DNA from 2 places in the Iodobacter arcticus genome. Region 1 is predicted to be linked to the other one. Evidence: predicted binding sites of a transcription regulator. Region 1 holds the regulator's gene; the other holds the start of a gene.
The links. The regulator sigma-54, encoded in region 1, starts transcription at its own class of promoters, with help from an activator protein. The targets are predictions, from matches to a motif close to CTGGCACGCTTCATGCTT.
Positions count from the first base shown of each region.

Region 2: flgJ (flagellar assembly peptidoglycan hydrolase FlgJ) is a predicted target of sigma-54. The motif match lies at 2,851-2,868, and genes of this name have one in related genera.

Region 1 is NZ_JBHTBQ010000019.1:119,959-132,313, forward strand. It holds gene ACFQNF_RS11775 (Nif3-like dinuclear metal center hexameric protein) at 1-624, opposite strand, end outside; gene ACFQNF_RS11780 (Do family serine endopeptidase) at 646-1,797, shown strand; gene ACFQNF_RS11785 (peptidoglycan DD-metalloendopeptidase family protein) at 1,851-3,035, opposite strand; gene ACFQNF_RS11790 (monovalent cation:proton antiporter family protein) at 3,207-5,177, opposite strand; gene ACFQNF_RS11795 (hypothetical protein) at 5,170-5,412, shown strand; gene ACFQNF_RS11800 (KpsF/GutQ family sugar-phosphate isomerase) at 5,409-6,380, shown strand; gene ACFQNF_RS11805 (KdsC family phosphatase) at 6,487-7,002, shown strand; gene lptC (LPS export ABC transporter periplasmic protein LptC) at 7,008-7,580, shown strand; gene lptA (lipopolysaccharide transport periplasmic protein LptA) at 7,558-8,061, shown strand; gene lptB (LPS export ABC transporter ATP-binding protein) at 8,058-8,783, shown strand; gene ACFQNF_RS11825 (RNA polymerase factor sigma-54) at 8,784-10,157, shown strand; gene hpf (ribosome hibernation-promoting factor, HPF/YfiA family) at 10,182-10,508, shown strand; gene ptsN (PTS IIA-like nitrogen regulatory protein PtsN) at 10,614-11,087, shown strand; gene hprK (HPr(Ser) kinase/phosphatase) at 11,068-12,012, shown strand; gene rapZ (RNase adapter RapZ) at 12,096-12,355, shown strand, end outside.
Region 2 is NZ_JBHTBQ010000033.1:8,140-14,457, forward strand. It holds gene flgF (flagellar basal-body rod protein FlgF) at 1-9, shown strand, start outside; gene flgG (flagellar basal-body rod protein FlgG) at 132-917, shown strand; gene ACFQNF_RS14180 (flagellar basal body L-ring protein FlgH) at 934-1,617, shown strand; gene ACFQNF_RS14185 (flagellar basal body P-ring protein FlgI) at 1,666-2,757, shown strand; gene flgJ (flagellar assembly peptidoglycan hydrolase FlgJ) at 2,906-3,763, shown strand; gene flgK (flagellar hook-associated protein FlgK) at 3,858-6,095, shown strand; gene flgL (flagellar hook-associated protein FlgL) at 6,141-6,318, shown strand, end outside.

The sequences.
Region 1 (12,355 bases):
TTCACGGGCTAAGTGGGTTACAAATTCGGATGCTTCGCCGGTGATAAAGCAATCGATGCTTAAATGAGCGGCTTCGTGGAAGAAGCTTTGCGCGCCACCCGTGCACCAAGCCACCCTCTTGATAATTTGCTCAGCAGGGCCAATGACAAGGGGGAGGCGTTGTAATTGCGCATCAATTTGCAGTGTAAATTCTGCCAAAGTCAGCGGAGTTTCAAGCTCGCCAAGCCAGCCGAGTTGCTGATCTCCAAAGCGGCCAGAGCCAATAAGGCCTAATTTTTTGCCCAGTTGCGCGTTATTGCCCAGCGTTGGGTGAGCATCAAGCGGCAGGTGGTAGGCCAGTAAATTGAGGTCATTGGCTAATAATTTGGCGATGCGGGTCTTTTTGTTGCGTGTAATACAGGCGTTTTCACCTTTCCAGAAAAAGCCGTGGTGCACTAGTAAGGCATCGGCATTTAAGTCAACTGCAGCATCAATCAATGCCTGTGAGGCAGTGACGCCAGTTACAATACGCTGTACATTTTTTCGGCCTTCAATTTGCAGGCCATTTGGGCAGTAGTCACGCCAAGTGTCTACGAGCAGCAGTTGTCCGATATAATTTTCTAGATCTTGTCGTGCTATGGGCATATCAACAGCGCCTTGGAAAACATGAAAAAACTTTGGTTAATTTTCGCACAAACTACCACCGCAGGTCTTGCTGTCTGGTTCTTAGTGGCCTTACTTCGCCCTGATTTGGTTCATCCTCCCGCGCCTCCTGCACCTGTGGTGATGGTGCAGCAAAGCCATACAGAAGCGGCTTCGGCTCCTGTGGTGTCGTCATATAGCCCTGCTGCAAAGCGTGCTATGCCATCGGTAGTAAATATCTACACCGCCAAGGAAGTAAAAACACAACTACCGCCTTTGTTTAAAGATCCGCGTTTCCGGCGCTTCCTCGGGGATCGCTTAGGTGGGGAAGAGCAGCGCGCCTCAAGCTTAGGCTCAGGGGTGATTGTTTCTAATCAGGGCTACATCATCACGAATAATCATGTGGTGGAGTCAGCGGATGAGATAGAAGTGGCCTTGTCAGATGGGCGCACGGCGTCTGCCAAATTGATCGGGGCAGACCCGGATACCGATCTGGCAGTGATTAAAATTGAGCTAGATCACTTACCCGCGATTACTTTTGCCGATACCAGCAAGGCAGAAATCGGCGACGTAGTGCTGGCCATTGGTAATCCATTCGGGGTGGGGCAAACCGTAACGATGGGTATTGTCTCAGCCTTGGGGCGCTCTGAATTAGGCATCAATACCTTTGAAAACTTTATTCAAACCGATGCGCCTATTAATCCGGGTAATTCTGGCGGAGCTTTAATTAATACTAAGGGCGATTTAATTGGTATTAATACTGCTATTTATTCCAAAACAGGGGGGTCCTTAGGGATTGGTTTTGCCATTCCTGCTTCGACTATTCGCCAAATTATGGATGCGTTGATTAAAGACGGCAGTGTAACGCGCGGGTGGTTGGGCGTAGAAATGCAGGAGGTAACGCTTGAATTGGCGGCGTCTTTTAATTTGAAAGAAGCCGGAGGGGCTTTGATTGCCGGTGTTGTTCGTGGTGGCCCTGCGGATAGGGCTGGCCTGAAACCGGGGGATGTATTGCTTAAAATTGGCGGTGCAGAGGTGCAGAATGCATCGGCGATGCTTAATCTGATTGCAGCCTTTAAGCCCGATGAAGAAGTAGAAATGCAGGTGTTTCGCAAGGGAAAACCGGTGCTGTTACCGGTTAAATTAGGCAAACGGCCTAAATTTAACCGGCGATAGTTACGGCGCACCTGCCAAAAAAATCCACGCATCTGCGTGGATTTTTTTGTGCTTTAGCAAGGCGGTGCTACGGCTTGGTTGCTGCCCGTATCAATAAAGCCATCGCTAATCCAGCTGCCTGCGCTTAAGCGATTCCAAAGCTGGGTGCGCCCCCATACGCCATCTACCCAATCGCCTTGAGCGGTGCAGGCAATGGTGGCGATTTCGCCTCTTTGCAAGGAGCCAACAATGGCTGAGCTGAGTGACGGAGATTGGCGCAGATTAACTGTGCTCTCATTATTGCCCGGCGTTATTTTGCCGGAAGGCAAGGAGCTACCACCGCCAAAGTTGATTAATTCGCCACCCACATTAACCCGCTGACCATTACGTGAGGCATAGCCTTGATAAGGCGCATTGCCTTCGCGGAACGACCAACCCCCGATGATTTTGCCATCGACCGGTGTTTTATTACTGCCTTGCTTAAGGGCGAAGTGGACGTGTGGCCCTGTGGTGGAGCCGCCGCAAGGCAGGCCCATGCCGATTTTCCCCAGATAAGTGCCTTTGCTGACCGCAGCACCATTGCTTAGATTGGTTAGGTTTTCCATATGGTAATAGCTGCTGCTAAAGCCATTATCGTGGACAAGGGTAATCAGCCCGCTGCCATTACGTAAGCAGCTTTGATAAATCAGCCCGTCACGCGGGGCCAGCACTCTGCCATTGCCGCCTGCAAAATCCAGTGAATTAAAAGGACGGCTGGTCTGATCATCGCCATGCGGCCCGCCGGTTAGTCGCCATGCAGTGCCTTCTGCCCAAGGCAGGCCAAGCCCGGTCTGCACTTCTGCCAGCGGAGCACTGCGTTTCTGGCGCTGATTCACGCTCTGGGATTGCAGGAGCAGCTTTCTTTCATTGGGGGCAAAGAGCGCATCAGGTGCTTGTTCCAGCAATTGCCCGTATTGCTCGCTGCCCTCGATGGCTACCCGCCATTGGTTTGCAATGTATTGCGCCATAAAGAACCGTGTTTCGGGCACATCGTCAAGGTGCGAGGGCAGGATGAGGGTGGCGCTGCCCAAAACCCAGTGTTTATCAGGATGTATTTTTTGGATTTCGATCAGCACGCCTTGCTGCACGGTGGGTTGCAGCTGTAAGAGCATGGCTTGGCTGGCGGTTTTCTGCAGCTCGGGGCTGATTTCTGCCGCAGAGGGCAGACTAAAGAGCGTGGCGGATAGTAAGGCAAGTTGGGTAAGGCAATGACTACGCATACAGACCTCCTTGATAAGGATGCAAGCGGCTTAAACGGTGTGTTAGTCCGCTATCAGGCTTCGCAATTCTATCTTTGTGAAACAGAACCACGACAGCATATGGTCAGCTTGTGTGCGTTGTAAGTCAATGTTTTTACAGCTTTAATACTGCGTTTTAAAGCGCAAAATGTTTTAATTGCCCTGCAAAATAAGCATCTCTGCCGCCGCCAGATTATCGCTTTCTCCTAAAATCACCAGAATATCGCCTGCTTGTAATTCAAAGCTGGCATCTGGCTGGGTGGGGCGCATATTGCGGCGGCGTACGCTGCGTACTTCGATATGAAGGTTTTCTAGCTTGAGCTCGCCAAGGTGCTTACCAACGGCAGCGGCATCGTTGGCTAAGTAGATGGTGTGTAAACGTGGCTGGGGCCGGTCGCTATCATCGGCGTCTTCGCTTACGCCGCGATAAAAGCCGCGTAGCAGCTGGTAGCGGGCTTCGCGAACTTCACGCACGCGGTGGACGACTTTATTTAATGGCACGCCTAGCAGCATCAGCGTATGGGAAGCCAGCATCAGGCTGCCTTCCATGATTTCTGCCACTACTTCGGTGGCGCCTGCGTTTTTGAGCTGATCGATATCGCTATCGTCCTGAGTGCGAATAATCACCGGCAGCTCCGGGCGGATGGCGTGTACGATTTCTAAAATCTGCATGGCGGAATGGGTTTCGGCGTAAGTCACCACAATGGCGCTAGCCCGCATTAAGCCTGCGGCGATCAGTACTTCTCGCTTGGCTGCGTTGCCATAAACGACGGAATCGCCAGCGGCCGCGGCTTCGCGCACCATATCTGGGTCTAAATCCAGCGCAAAAAAACCTATTCCTTCTTGGCTTAATATCCGGGCCAGAGATTGGCCACTGCGGCCATAGCCACAGAGGATTACGTGGCCTTGGCTTTGCATACTGCGTACGGCCACCTGATGCAAATTAGCGGCCAGATTCATCCATTCTGAGCGGGCAAGGCGCAATACTAATTTATCGGAATGCTGAATTAAAAATGGGGTGATTAGCATTGATAAAACAATGCCAGCGATGGTGGTTTGTAGAATGTTTTCGGGTAAGAGCGCGCTCTTAGAGGCGAGCGCCAGCATGACAAAAGCGAATTCGCCCCCTTGCCCTATGGTAAAGCCGGTGCGCCAGGCTGCACCGGGTGTGCTGCCAAATAGTCTGGAGAGCCCGGCAATCATTAAAATTTTGCCGGGGCCGAGCAGTGCCAGCACCAGCAATACTCGCCACCATTGGGTGAGTAACACGGAGTAATTCAGATTCATGCCAACGGTTACAAAAAATAGCCCAAGCAGCAGATCCCGGAACGGGCGCACATCGTCTTCAACCTGGTAGCGAAAGTCTGTTTCGGCAATCAGCATACCTGCCAGAAAAGCGCCCAGAGCCAGCGATAAGCCTGCAAGCTCGGTGATCCATGCGATTCCTAAAGTAACCAGCAGCAAGTTGAGCATAAAAAGCTCACTGGAGTGCTGTCTGGCTACGATATTGAACCAAGGCCGCATCAGCTTTTGCCCGAAGTAGAGCAAAACCAGCAACACCACAATAATCTTTAGCGCGGCAAAACCCAGTGCCATCAGCAATTCATTGCCCGGAAAGCTGAGCACGGGAATCATAATGAGGAAAGGGACAACGGCTAAGTCTTGAAATAGCAAAATGCCGATGGCGTTTTGCCCCTGTGCAGAATGCAGCTCATTGCGATCAGCCAGTAATTTAGACGCCATCGCGGTGGATGACATCGAGAGCGCGCCACCCAGTGCCAAGCCTACTTTCCAGTCTAAGCCGGCCAGCAGGCAAATCACCATGACAACAGCCAGCATGCTGATGACTTGCATTGCACCCAAGCCAAATACGATGCGGCGCATGGCATTGAGCCGGGCAAGATTAAATTCCAGCCCCAATGTAAACATCAAAAAAACGATACCAAATTCGGCCAAATGAGTGGCCTCATCGCTGCTGGCAATAAAACCAAGTGCATGGGGGCCAATTAATAAGCCAACAACTAGGTAGCCAAGCATGGCTGGCAGCTTTAGGCGACGGCAAAGCACCACTGTTAAAACGGCTGCGGCAAGCAAGAGCAAGAGCGTAGAGAGTTGAATGGACATAGGCTGGATTCGTTTTTCTCTTGCGAATGACAAAGTGGAGGGTTACATCCTAGCGTTTTTTTCATTTCAGGTACTATCTTTTACCCTTGCAGCCGATCCGTTTTTAGTCTGGCAGGCTGCTGGCAACAAGCCGTTGAAGGCTGTATTTGCAAGATCATTGATCCTGATTGGCATATTGACAGCAGACGCAGGTGGCGGGACAGGGCCTGCTTCTCTTATACTTTCGCGCATATGAAAAATGCTGAATTTATCCTCGAGTGCGCTCGTCGCGTGCTACGGGTTGAGGCTGATGCTGTTTTCGCGCTGGCCGAGCGAATGAATGATCAGTTTGTTAAAGCGTGCGAGCTGATTCTTTCCTGCCAGGGGCGGGTGATCGTGATCGGGATTGGCAAGTCGGGGCATATTGCTAAAAAAATAGCAGCCACGATGGCCAGCACTGGTACTCCTGCTTTTTTTGTTCACCCTTCCGAAGCCGCACATGGTGATTTAGGAATGATCACCCGCAGTGATGTGGTGCTGGCCTTGTCTAATTCGGGTGAAAGCGATGAAGTGATTGCCTTGCTGCCAAGCCTAAAACGTTTAGGTCTTCCTTTGATTGCCATGACGGGCAATGCTGAATCTACTTTAAGTAAACAATCGACCGTGCATCTTGATTCGGGTGTGGCGCAAGAAGCCTGCCCGCTGAATCTGGCGCCTACCGCAAGTACTACGGCGGCACTTGCTTTGGGCGATGCACTGGCTGTGGCCCTGCTGGAAGCGCGCGGCTTTCAGGCTGAAGACTTTGCCTTATCGCATCCGGGCGGCAGCTTAGGCCGGCGCTTATTGGTGCTCGTGCGCGATTTAATGCATACCGGTGATGCTTTGCCTGTAGTGCAGCACGATGTTTTATTGCGCGATGCGCTGCTGGAAATCAGCAAGAAAGGCATGGGCATGACAGCGGTGGTGGATGCTGCAGGTAAATTGATGGGCATCTTTACCGATGGCGATTTGCGCCGCGCACTGGATCAGGGCGTCGATGTACGTGATACTTCGGTTTCCAGCGTAATGACCTTAGCCCCTGCCACGATTGAGGCGGATAAATTAGCCGCCGAGGCCGTCCAGCAAATGGATGCACGCCGTGTGAATGGTTTATTGGTGCTGGATGCGGGTGTGCTGGTTGGGGCGATCAATATGCACGACCTGCTGCGGGCACGAGTGGTTTAAAATGCACATAGATAGTGCGGAGCAGGCTTGTGTGGGATTGCAGCCGCCTGTTATTCCCGTTTTAAAAAGTGCCAAAAGCAGCTAAATGACAAATAGGAAAATAGTAATGACTGATATGGCAAAAGCGGTGCGCTTAATGATTTTTGACGTTGATGGTGTGATGACCGATGGCAGCTTGTATTACAGCGATGCGGGTGAAGAGCTAAAAGCGTTTAACTCGCTGGATGGTCACGGGCTAAAAATGTTACGCGCCAGCGGTGTGAAATTAGCCATTATTACCGGTCGTACTTCTTTGCTGGTTGAGAAACGTGCCAAAGATTTGGGGGTGGATTTTCTTTATCAGGGCGCTCACGATAAGCGGGCAAGCTATGAAGATTTACTGCTAGCCGCTGGAGTCGGCCAAGATGCCTGTGGTTTTATGGGCGACGATGTGATTGATCTTCCGGTGATGCGCAGAGTCGCTTTTGCGGTAGCGGTGCCTGATTCCCCGGAGTTAGTGCGTAAACATGCTCACTATATTACGGGCAGCTCGGGTGGGCGGGGGGCTGTGCGTGAAGTATGCGAATACCTGATGCAAGCACAAGGCACGTTTGATGCCGCTATGGCGCCTTACCTCGCCTGATGGCAGTGCCGGGGACTACTCGCCTGCTACCGTTGGCCCTTGTTGTTTTGTTGGGTAGCCTGACTTGGCTGCTCGATAGGGCGGCAAGTTTACCTGGCTCTGCGGTTGCAATTAATGCAAATCAGCCCGATATGTTAGTAGATAAAGCCACTGCGGTGCGCTTTGGTGAAGATGGACGCCCCTTATCTTTACTCACCGCCACCCATGTTTCTCATTTGCCTGCTGGCGATATCACCTGGTTGGAAAACCCACATTTACGCTATACCGCCCCCGATCAGCCCCGCTTAGAAGTCACTGGCGAGCGTGCTAAATCAATCAAACAGGGGAGTGAAGTCTGGTTTCCCGGCGTGGTTAAAATGGTTAGATCGGCCAGTGCTACGCAAGCAGAGTTAACGATTAATGGGCGTGATATGCGCGTTTTACCGCAGGAAGGACTTGCCAGCTCAGAAGCGCCGGCAATCGCAGTGATGGGCACGTATGTTATTGAATCAGTCGGTTTTATTGCTGATTCCAAGGCTGAAACGCTAGAACTTAAATCTAAAGTCAGGATGAGCTATGAGCCGATTCGCACCCGTTAAAGTTGTTTTACTCATGCTGTTGGCAAGCTCTGCATATGCAGAAAAAGCAGACCGGGAAAAACAGATCAATATTGTTGCTGCAAATTGTGTGATGAATCAAAAAACGCAGGCCAGCGTCTGTACCAAAGATGTGGTGCTGACCCAAGGCACACTCAGCATTCGGGCTGATAAGCTGACGGTACGTCAGGATGAGGCGGGCAATCAGTATGTTGCTGGCAATGGCGGGCCGGTTCGCTTTCGGCAGAAAATGGATGGCGGCAATGATTGGGTGGATGCCGAAGCGCAGCGCTTTGATTATGACGGGCGCACTGGCATTCTTAAGTTGATTGATAAGGCATGGGTGAAACGTGGGGAAGATCAAATTCATAGCGATTTGATTACTTACGATTTAAACAATGAAGCTTATCAAGCGCAAAGCAAACCAGAGAGCGGCGGGCGCGTCAATATCGTGATTACACCGAAAAAGGCACCTGCACCATGAGTAGTTCTTTACGAGCGGAGCAGCTAGAAAAACGTTACGGAAAAAGAACCGTGGTGCGTGATGTCACCATGGAAATTTCGAGTGGTGAAGTGGTGGGTTTACTTGGCCCAAATGGCGCGGGTAAAACCACCAGCTTTTATATGATTGTGGGTTTAGTCGGTATGAATGGCGGGCGTATTACGCTGGATGGCGAGGATATCGGTCATTTACCCATTCATCAGCGGGCGCGGCGAGGTTTAGGCTACTTGCCACAAGAAGCGTCTATCTTTCGTAAAATGACAGTGGCACAAAATATCACTGCAGTGCTTGAATTGCATTGTAAAAATCGCGATGAAATAAACGCCCGGCTTGATGAGCTGCTGCACGATTTGCACATTGATCATTTGCGTGATGCAGGTGCAATGGGCTTATCGGGGGGCGAGCGCCGCCGGGTAGAAATTGCCCGTGCCTTGGCCGCCAGCCCGCGTTTTATCTTGCTGGATGAGCCATTTGCAGGGGTAGACCCGATTGCTGTGATGGATATTCAACGTATTATTGGTTTTTTAAAGCAACGTGGAATCGGTGTCTTGATCACTGATCATAATGTGCGTGAAACCCTTGGTATTTGCGATCGTGCCTACATCATCTCCGAAGGTGCAGTGATGGCGTCTGGCGCTCCGAAAGATATTGTAGAAAACGAAAGTGTGCGTCGGGTCTATCTCGGTGAACATTTCCGCATGTAAATGAAACAAACCCTGCAGCTGCGGTTATCCCAGCAACTTAATCTTACTCCTCAGTTGCAGCAGGCTATCAAGCTGCTGCAGCTTTCCACCCTTGAGTTTCAACAAGAGCTTGAACAGTATCTGAGCGAAAACCCGCTATTGGAGCGTGGCGAAGAAGCCGCCGCTGGTGAGGCAGAGCAAGCAGAGCCGCAGTGGGAAATGGGTGAAGACGACGGTTTACGCTGGGAAGGCACAAGCCACGGCAGCTCGGATGATGATGATGATTTTGATCCGGCCAGCAATATCGCCCGCGATTTAGATTTACGCGAATACTTGCTGCAACAAGCAGGTTTGCTGCCTTTGTCGCATCGGGATAAGTCCTTGTTATTGATGCTGATTGAGGCATTGGATGAGGATGGGTTTCTTTCTCAGTCCTTAGAAGATGTCTTTTCTCAGCTGCCAGAGGAACTAATCCAAGATTATGAACTCGAACCTGATGACTTAAGAATTGCTTTAATTCGCTTACAGCACTTAGAGCCTTTGGGAATTGGAGCAAGAGATACCGCTGATTGTTTATGCTTACAATTGCGCCAGAAGCCAGCGAGCGCTGCCCGTGATTTAGCCTTGCAGATTGCCGAAAATTCACTCGATTTATTAGCTGGGCGGGACTACACTAGGCTTAAACGGGCTTTTAAATGCGAGGATGCTGAGTTAAAAGCAGCGCAGGAATTAATTGTAAGTTTAAACCCTAGGCCGAGTGCACAATGGTCTGTAGCATCGCCCCGATATGTAAGCCCCGATGTCGTTGTGCAAAAAGTACGCGGTGTTTGGCGGGTGAGATTACACGATGCTTCGATGCCTAAATTGCGCGTGAATCGTCTTTATGCAGATATCTTACAAAAAGGCGATGGCGGCCATTTAGCCCGTGAGTTACAAGAAGCACGTTGGTTAGTAAAAAGTGTGCAGCAGCGATTTGATACCATTTTGCGAGTAGCCACCGCGATTGTAGAACGGCAGCGCGCATTTTTTGAACACGGTGAAGTGGCGATGCGCCCGCTGGTGCTCAGAGATATCGCCGAAGAACTAGATTTACATGAGTCGACTATTTCTAGGGTAACCACGCAAAAATATATGCTTACGCCGCGTGGCCTATATGAATTTAAGTTTTTCTTCGGTAGCCATGTTGATACGGATGCCGGAGGGGAGTGTTCTGCTACAGCGATCAAAGCATTGATCAAGCAGATGGTGCAGCAAGAAGATAAGAAAAAACCTTTAAGTGATAGCGTATTGGCAGAAGCATTATCCGCTCAAGGTATTGTGGTAGCCCGGCGCACCGTTGCCAAATACCGTGAAGCGTTGCAGATTTACCCAGTAAGTCAGCGCAAAAGTTTGTAAGGCCCCAACGGAAGGAGTAACCCTATGAATTTGAATATCAGTGGCCATCATCTTGAAGTGACCCCATCTATCCGTGAGTACGTAAACAGTAAGATGGAACGAGTCATTCGACACTTTGACAATGTAATTGACGTTAATGTCATCCTATCCGTGGAGAAACTGCAACATCAGGTTGAAGCAACCGTTCACGTTCGCGGCCGCGATATCCACGTCGAAGCGACGGATGAAAATATGTATGCAGCCATTGACTTGCTGGCCGATAAGCTAGACCGCCAAGTTGTGAAGCACAAAGAAAAATCAATGGATCACCGTAACGAATCCATTAAGCAGCACCAGCCTACCGCTGAATAAAGCGACTTTTCTCACCTTAGCGGGAACCGGAATACTCAGGTTCCCGTTTTTGTTTTTAAACGACGGCGCTACAATGGGTGTCGTCCCTGTTTTGGTCTGTCTACAATGAGCTTGATCGCCCAAATTTTGCCTAGCGGAAATGTCTTCCTTGACATGGAAGTCGGCAGCAAAAAACGTATTTTTGAACAAGTTGGTATTTTGTTTGAAAATAGCCACGGTATTGCCCGTAGTGTTATTTTTGATAGTCTGTTTGCCCGGGAAAAGCTTGGTTCCACGGGGCTTGGGCAAGGGGTTGCCATCCCTCATGGCCGGATTAAAGGTTTGAAAGAAGCCACAGGTGCATTTGTGCGCCTTAATGAGCCTATCCCTTATGACGCGCCTGATGGCAAGCCGGTTTCCTTGGTATTTGTGTTGCTGGTGCCTGCTCACGCTACCGATTTACATCTGCAAATTTTGTCCGAACTGGCTCAGCTTTTCTCAGATAAAGTATTGCGCGAGAGTCTGCTGGCGGCCACTGAACCCGGCCAAATCTGGAAGCTAATCAGTACTTGGGAGCCTTATGCCACAGATTTCAGTTAGACAGCTTTTTATCGATAACGCCGAGAAGCTGCGACTGACGTGGGTAGCAGGGCAATCGGGTGCGAATAATCTGCTATCTAATGATGCATCTGAGCAAAAGCCAACACTCTCTTTAGTCGGCCACCTGAATTTTATCCACCCCAACCGCATTCAGGTGCTTGGGGTGGCAGAAACGGTTTATCTGCTGCAGCTTAGCCCCGAGGCGCAAAGAGAATCCTTGGCGCGGCTTTTCTCTAATGAAATGGCGGCAGTGATTGTAGCCAATGGTCAGATTGTGGGCGACTGCCTGCGCGAAGCCTCTGAGCGTTTTCATGTACCGCTGCTCACCTCCCCCGAGCAATCCCCCTATTTGATGGATGTACTACGCTATTACCTCTCGAAGGCATTGGCGGTTTCTACGCATCTGCACGGGGTGTTTCTGGATGTGCTGGAAGTGGGCGTTTTGCTGACTGGCGAATCGTCGATGGGTAAGAGCGAGCTGGCGTTGGAGCTAATCTCACGCGGCCACGGCCTTGTGGCAGACGATGTGGTTGAGGTCTATCGCACCAATCCGGAAACGCTGGAAGGGCGATGCCCGCCGATGTTGCGTGATTTTCTCGAAGTGCGCGGAATTGGCGTATTGAATATCCGCACTATTTTCGGTGAAACTGCCGTCAGGCCGCGTAAAACACTCAAGCTGATTATGCATCTGGCCAAGGCGGGTGGCGAGAAAGTCGCTCCGATGGATCGATTGCAAATGCAGGCGGCCACGCAAGATATTCTTGGCGTGCCGATTCGCAAGCTGGTGATTCCTGTGGCGGCCGGTCGAAATTTAGCGGTTTTGGTTGAGGCTGCGGTTAGAAATTATATTTTGCAATTACGCGGCATTGATTCCACGCGTGAATTTATTGAAAGACACCAAAAATTTATGGAAATGGGCGAATAAGTCGCTCACCCAATATGCAGGGTGTTTATGCAAGTATCAAAATATAAGCTACACAAAAATATACAAAATAATGGGGATGGGGAGTGAAACAGCAGCAGGTTATTTTATTATCTGGTTTATCAGGGGCGGGTAAAAGCGTTGCACTTAAGTCTTTAGAAGATCTTGGCTATTTTTGCATCGATAATTTGCCTGCGCCTTTGCTGCCACAAACCGCGGCATTACTGGATGAAGATGGCTATCCCAAAATTGCCATTTCGGTTGATGTGCGCAGCGCCCACAATTTTGCCAGCTTCCCCAATCATCTTGAAGCCCTGTTTGAGCTGGGGCTTGATGTGCAAATGCT
Region 2 (6,318 bases), on a different contig from region 1:
ACAGGTTGATTGGATTGCAAGTCGCGCATAGAAAAATTGATTAAACAGCGTGTTTCACAGATTAAAAAAGCGTGGTTCTGCCTAGTGCGTACCATCGCATATCAAACTAAAAATAATAGGAAGTACGCATCATGATGCGCTCGCTGTGGATTGCTAAAACCGGCATGGATGCCATGCAGATGAATGTCGATGTTATCTCGCATAACTTGGCCAACGTCAGCACCAATGGCTATAAGCGTGAACGTGCGGTGTTTGAAGATTTGCTCTACCAGAATTTACGCCAACCCGGTGGCTCGACCAGCGCGCAAACCCAGCAGCCTACTGGCTTGCAGTTGGGAACGGGGGTGCGGCCAGTGGCCACTGCGCGTATTCATATGCAGGGTAATTTGCAGCTGACTGACGGCACGTTGGATGTGGCGATTAATGGCCAGGGTTTTTTGCAGATTTCCATGCCCGATGGCACAACGGCCTATACCCGCGATGGCTCTTTTCAAGTGGATAGCCAAGGCGCGGTGGTGACATCCAGTGGCTATGCTTTGCAGCCTGCTTTGCAAGTGCCAACCGGTACGACTAAGTTGACGATCGCTAAAGATGGTACGGTTACGGCCATTGTGAATAATGATGGCGCGGCCCCGGTGCAGCTGGGCAATATTCAGCTGGCTACTTTTATTAACCCGCCCGGCTTGCAATCGGTTGGGGAAAATTTGTATATGGAAACCACGGCCTCGGGTGCGCCAACGGTCGGTACGCCAGGCACTAATGGCTTGGGTGCGCTCAATCAGGGCTATGTAGAAACGTCGAACGTGAATGTGACTGAAGAGCTGATTAATATGATTCAGGCTCAGCGCTCTTTTGAGATTAACTCGAAGGCGATTAAAACATCTGATGAAATGCTGCAAAAACTGACGCAGCTTTAGTTTTAAAAGGATTGAAATGATTGCTCGTCTTGCCGTTGCGGCAATGATTGCCGTGTTGCTTGCCGCTTGTACCACGCCACCCTCAGTGATTACTCAGCCGACCACGGCAAGGCCTGCCCAGCCGGTCGTGGCTAGTATCAATAATGGCTCTATTTTTCAGCCCAATAGCTCGCGCTTATTGTTTGAAGAAAGAGTGGCCCGCAATATCGGTGATTTGCTCAATATCACCATCGAAGAAAACCTCGCTGCCGTCAATACCTCCAATAGCAGCAGCAATAAAGCCGGATCGCTTGATTACAGCACCAAGGGCAATATTCCCCTGTTGCCTTTTGATATTGAAAAATATTTTGCGCGCGAGGGCGAGGCTGCGGTTAAGTTAGCAGGAACGAATAAATTTGAAGGCAAGGGCGCGACCAATAGCACCAATACGTTTAAAGGCACGATTTCAGTGACGGTGGTTGATTTGCTGGCAAATGGCAATTTGATTGTGGGTGGTGAGAAACAAGTTGCAGTGAATAATCAAATTAATACGCTACGCTTTACAGGTGTGATTAACCCGCTCGACATAAAGGCTGGCAATACCATTTCATCCAATAAAGTAGCCGATGCGCGTATCGAGCAATTGGGCGTTGGCTCTATGGCCGATGCCAATACCATAGGCTGGCTGCAGCGGTTTTTCTTAAATGTGATGCCGTTTTAAAATTTGTGCTTTGGTGTTTTTAAAATGTTGTCTGAATAGGTTGTGTGTATGTCTCGCTTTGCCCTGATCTGCTGTTTTTTATTTGCGCTGGTGCCTGCTCATGCTGAAAAGCTCAAAGAGCTGGCATCGGTTGCTGGCGTGCGTAATAACCAGTTGGTGGGCTATGGCCTCGTGGTAGGTCTGGATGGTAGTGGCGATCAAACCACGCAAACGCCGTTTACCGTGCAGTCGGTAGTGAATATGCTGACCAATCTAGGGATTCAAGTACCGAGCGGTGGCAATTTACAGTTAAAAAATGTGGCAGCGGTAACCGTCACCTCCACTTTGCCTGCGTTTGCAAGGCCGGGTCAGCCCTTGGACGTGACGATCTCCTCGATTGGTAATGCCAAGTCTTTGCGCGGCGGAGCGCTCCTGATGGCGCCGCTGAAAGGGGCCGACGGGCAAATTTACGCTATGGCTCAGGGGAATATTATTGTGGCTGGGGCGGGGGCATCGGCGGGTGGATCAAGCACTCAGGTTAACCAGCTGGCAACAGGCCGTATTCCATCGGGGGCGACGGTTGAAAAATCAGTGCCTACTTTATTAGGCAATGGCGAGTTTATTCAGCTGGAGCTATTGACGACCGATTTTACGACCGCCAATCGCGTGGTGAATGCGGTGAATGCGCAGTATCCAAGCACGGCTGTGGCTTTGGATGGGCGAGTGATTCAAGTACGTGCACCGCAAGATAATAATTTACGCGTGGCGTTTTTATCACGCTTAGAAAACATTGATGTCACCCCCGCAGAATCCAGCCCTAAGGTGATTATCAATGCGCGCACGGGCTCGATTGTGATGAATCAGGCGGTTAAGTTGGATAGCTGCGCCATTGCGCATGGCAATTTAACCGTGACGATTACGGCAGAAAATACCGTGGTGCAGCCTAATCCTTTGGCTGGCGGTAAAACCACTAAAGTGCAAAATGCCGATATTCAGATTCAGTCTGATAAAGGGCCTATCGTGCGTCTGCCAAAATCCAGCACCTTGCGCGATGTGGTACGGGCGCTGAACGCGGTAGGAGCAACGCCGCAGGATTTATTGGCGATTTTGCAAGCCATGAAAGCGGCAGGCGCTTTGAAGGCTGAGCTAGAAGTGATTTGATAGCTGATGAGTATTTCTTAATCATTGCTTGATCAGGGGATACTTTGAATTACGCTTTCCCGACTCCCGACTCCCGACTCCCGACTCCCGACTCCGGCATAGTTATTGCTTCATACCTGCTTAATACTTTTATTAAGCGCGGCCCCGTATGATCTCCTCTGCTACTCCATCCAGTAATGAGCTTGCCATTGATGTGCGCGGTGTAGACAGTCTGCGCCAGCTGGCTCGTCAAGATCCAAGCAAGGCCGCACTGGCGGTAGCGCGTGAGTTTGAAGCATTGCTGACTAATCAGATGCTTAAATCCATGCGGGAAGCCACACCTCAATACGATGAGATGGAATCAGATACGGCCAATATGTTCCGTGGCATGCACGATCAGCAGCTTTCTCAAATGTGGTCTAAGCAGGGCGGGGTGGGTTTTGCTGAGTCGATTGTGCGGCAAATTGAATTGCAGCGTGATCCTTCGCTCTATCAAAAATCTTCGCCTTCATTTCATAACAGTTTGCCTGCGGCAAAAGCCGCCGAGGTTTCGGCAAAAGGTGCCGTTTTAAGCGGTGATTCTTTTGCTTCTAAATTGGCGGCTAATGCAGAAGGTGCTGCGGCATCGCTGGGCGTGTCACCGCATGTGCTTGTGGCGCACGCCGCTTTAGAATCGGGCTGGGGTAAAAAGCCGATTAAAGATGCTGCGGGGAGCGATAGCCATAATTTATTTGGCATTAAAGCCACTAAAGACTGGAAAGGCAAAACCACAGATATTGTGACAACAGAGTTTGTGGGTGGGCAGGCACAAAAACGGATAGAGACTTTTCGTGTTTATGATTCTTATGCCGATGCTTTTCATGATTATGCCAGCCTGATTAAGCGCCGCTATAGCGATGCTGTAGGGCAAGGGGCGAATGCGCAGGGCTATGCCAAAGCCTTGCAATCGGGCGGCTATGCCACTGATCCACAATATGCCAATAAATTAACGCAAGTGGCTGAGCAATTACGCCGCCAGCTTGCGTAAGCAATTAAACCTGAGGCTGCAAAAACCACAGGTTTTGAGCTGCCTTTAAGTATTGGCAGTTTGTGCCGATAAATAGTAGCAAAGGAGTTGCATCATGGGCGCCAGTGTATTTGGTATTGGTTTAAGTGGCTTAAACGCAGCCAGCTTGGGTTTAAGTACGACAGGTCATAATATTGCGAATGCCAATACGCAGGGCTATTCACGTCAGAGCATTAAGCAAAGTGCGCCTTATCCGCAATATACGGGCAGTGGCTTCACCGGGCTTGGTGTGCGTGTGGATACAGTGCAGCGCTCATATGATGAGTTTTTAACCAAGCAAGTGCAGACTGCCGTATCGCAAGATAGCTATTACGGTACGTATCAGGCTGAAATCAAACAAGTGGATAATCTGGTGGCCGATCCGGCAGCGGGTGTATCGCCTGTTTTGCAATCGTTTTTTAGTGCGGTGCAGGGGATTGCCACCAACCCGGCTTCTTTGCCTGCCCGTCAGTCTTTAATGAGTAATGGACAGGGCTTGGTAAATCGTTTTCAGGTGTTTGATCAGCGTTTGCTGGAAATGCGGCAAGGGGTGAATGGCAGTTTGGTAAGTGCAGCAGATCATGTCACCGCGCTTTCTAAGCAAATTGCACAAATTAATGGCCAGATTGCGGTATCAAGTAGTGGCGGGCAGTTTCCTAATGATTTATTAGATCAGCGCGATCAGATGGTGCTGGATTTAAACAGCTTAGTGAAGGCAACGACCATTAAGCAAAGCGATGGCACACTGAATGTATTTATTGGTAATGGGCAAAACTTAGTGGTGGGGGGGACGGCATATTCAATTGCGGCCAAGCCGTCGGCTAGTGACCCGCAGCGGCTTACTATTGTGTATACCCAAGGCTCGCTTGATGCAGAAATCCCTGAAACAATGCTTACTGGGGGCAAGTTGGGTGGTTTGTTGGAGTATCGAAACAAAACACTGGATGCCGCCGATAATGCCATCGCACGGATGGCCTTGGTGCTGGGGCAAACCTTCAATGCCCAGATGCGTCAGGGGCAAGATTTATACGGCAATATGGGGACGAATTTCTTTGATTATCAGCAAAGTAATTTGTCATTAACCCATACCGTTGCAGGGGTAAGCACTGTATTTGCTACCGTGAGCTTACCAACGGGCGTAAAAAGCGTGGCGAGTGATTATTCGCTGACGTTTACCGGCGTAGCTGGAAGTGAATACAGCATCACCCGTTTGTCAGATAACGTAAGCCAAACAGTGAGCGCTGCAGTGATGGGGACCAACCCAACTGTTTTGGGCTTGAACTGGGGTGTGCCGGGCGTGATGGCTGCGGGTGAAACAGTGGGAATCAGCATGCCTCCTGCTGTGGGTAATGTGTTGTCTAATCGGAATAATACCGTGCCTGTGCCGCCTTTACTTGCCCCTTTATTGGGGGGGTATATTGAGGATGTAAGCAAAGTTCAGGCGAGTGATTACGAAGTGTTTTATGACGGTGCGGATTATCAGATTACCCGCCAGTCTGATGGCCAGCGAACCATGATTACTGGCGCGCAGTTCACGGATAATGCCAACTCCCTCAGTATTGATGGATTGCGTCTTCGTTTTTCACAGGGCGCACCAAGTAGCGGCGATCGCTTTATGGTTCAGCCTTTTGCTGGCTTTAGCCGTGGCATGGCGATCAAACCCACTGATCCACGTGTGTTGGCCGCTGGTGTGGCTATTATTTCGGATACCCAGCGCACTAATACAGGTACGGGTAAAATTGGGCAGGTTGCTGTGGATACGCCGTCTGCGCTCACAACGACCTCGGCAGCGAACCCTGCATTAAAAAATCTGGTAAATATTACATTTACTACACCCACTACTTACACCCTTACTGATACCGTTACAGGGTCGGTTTCTGCCCCGACAACTTATACAGCAGGACAAACAATTTCATTGAATGGCTGGAATGTAAAAATTGATGGGCAGCCAGCGCAAGGGGATAAATTTTCGATTAAACCGGGTACAGCTCAAGATGCTGACGGGCGAAATGCTTTGAAATTGGGCGAATTGCAAAGCCGTAAAATTATTGATGGAAATCGCTCTAATTATCAGGAAGCGTACGGGCAGATGGTGGCAGTGATTGGTGCAAAAACCAATGAAGTGAATATTATGTCTACGGCACAAACTGAGGTGCTGAAACAAGCCGAAATCTCTCGTGATTCTGTTTCGGCGGTGAATCTGGATGAAGAAGCGGCTAATTTATTGCGCTATCAACAGGCTTATCAGGCATCCAGTAAAGTGATTCAAATTGCTCAGCAAGCTTTTGATGCCATTGTGCGGATTGGTGGTTAAGGCGGCGTTATCGCGGCCTACCGGTATTTATAAGGAATAAATAGCATGCGTATCGCAACGACCACCATTTATAAGCAGGGTGCTGCGGAGTTGCAGCGGCATCAGAGCGTGCAAGCAAAGTTGCAAAATCAATTGTCAACCGGGCGGCGTGTGCTGACACCGGCTGATGATCCTATTTCATCGGCAAAAGCCTTGGACGTGATGCAAGCCAAAGAGCTGAATG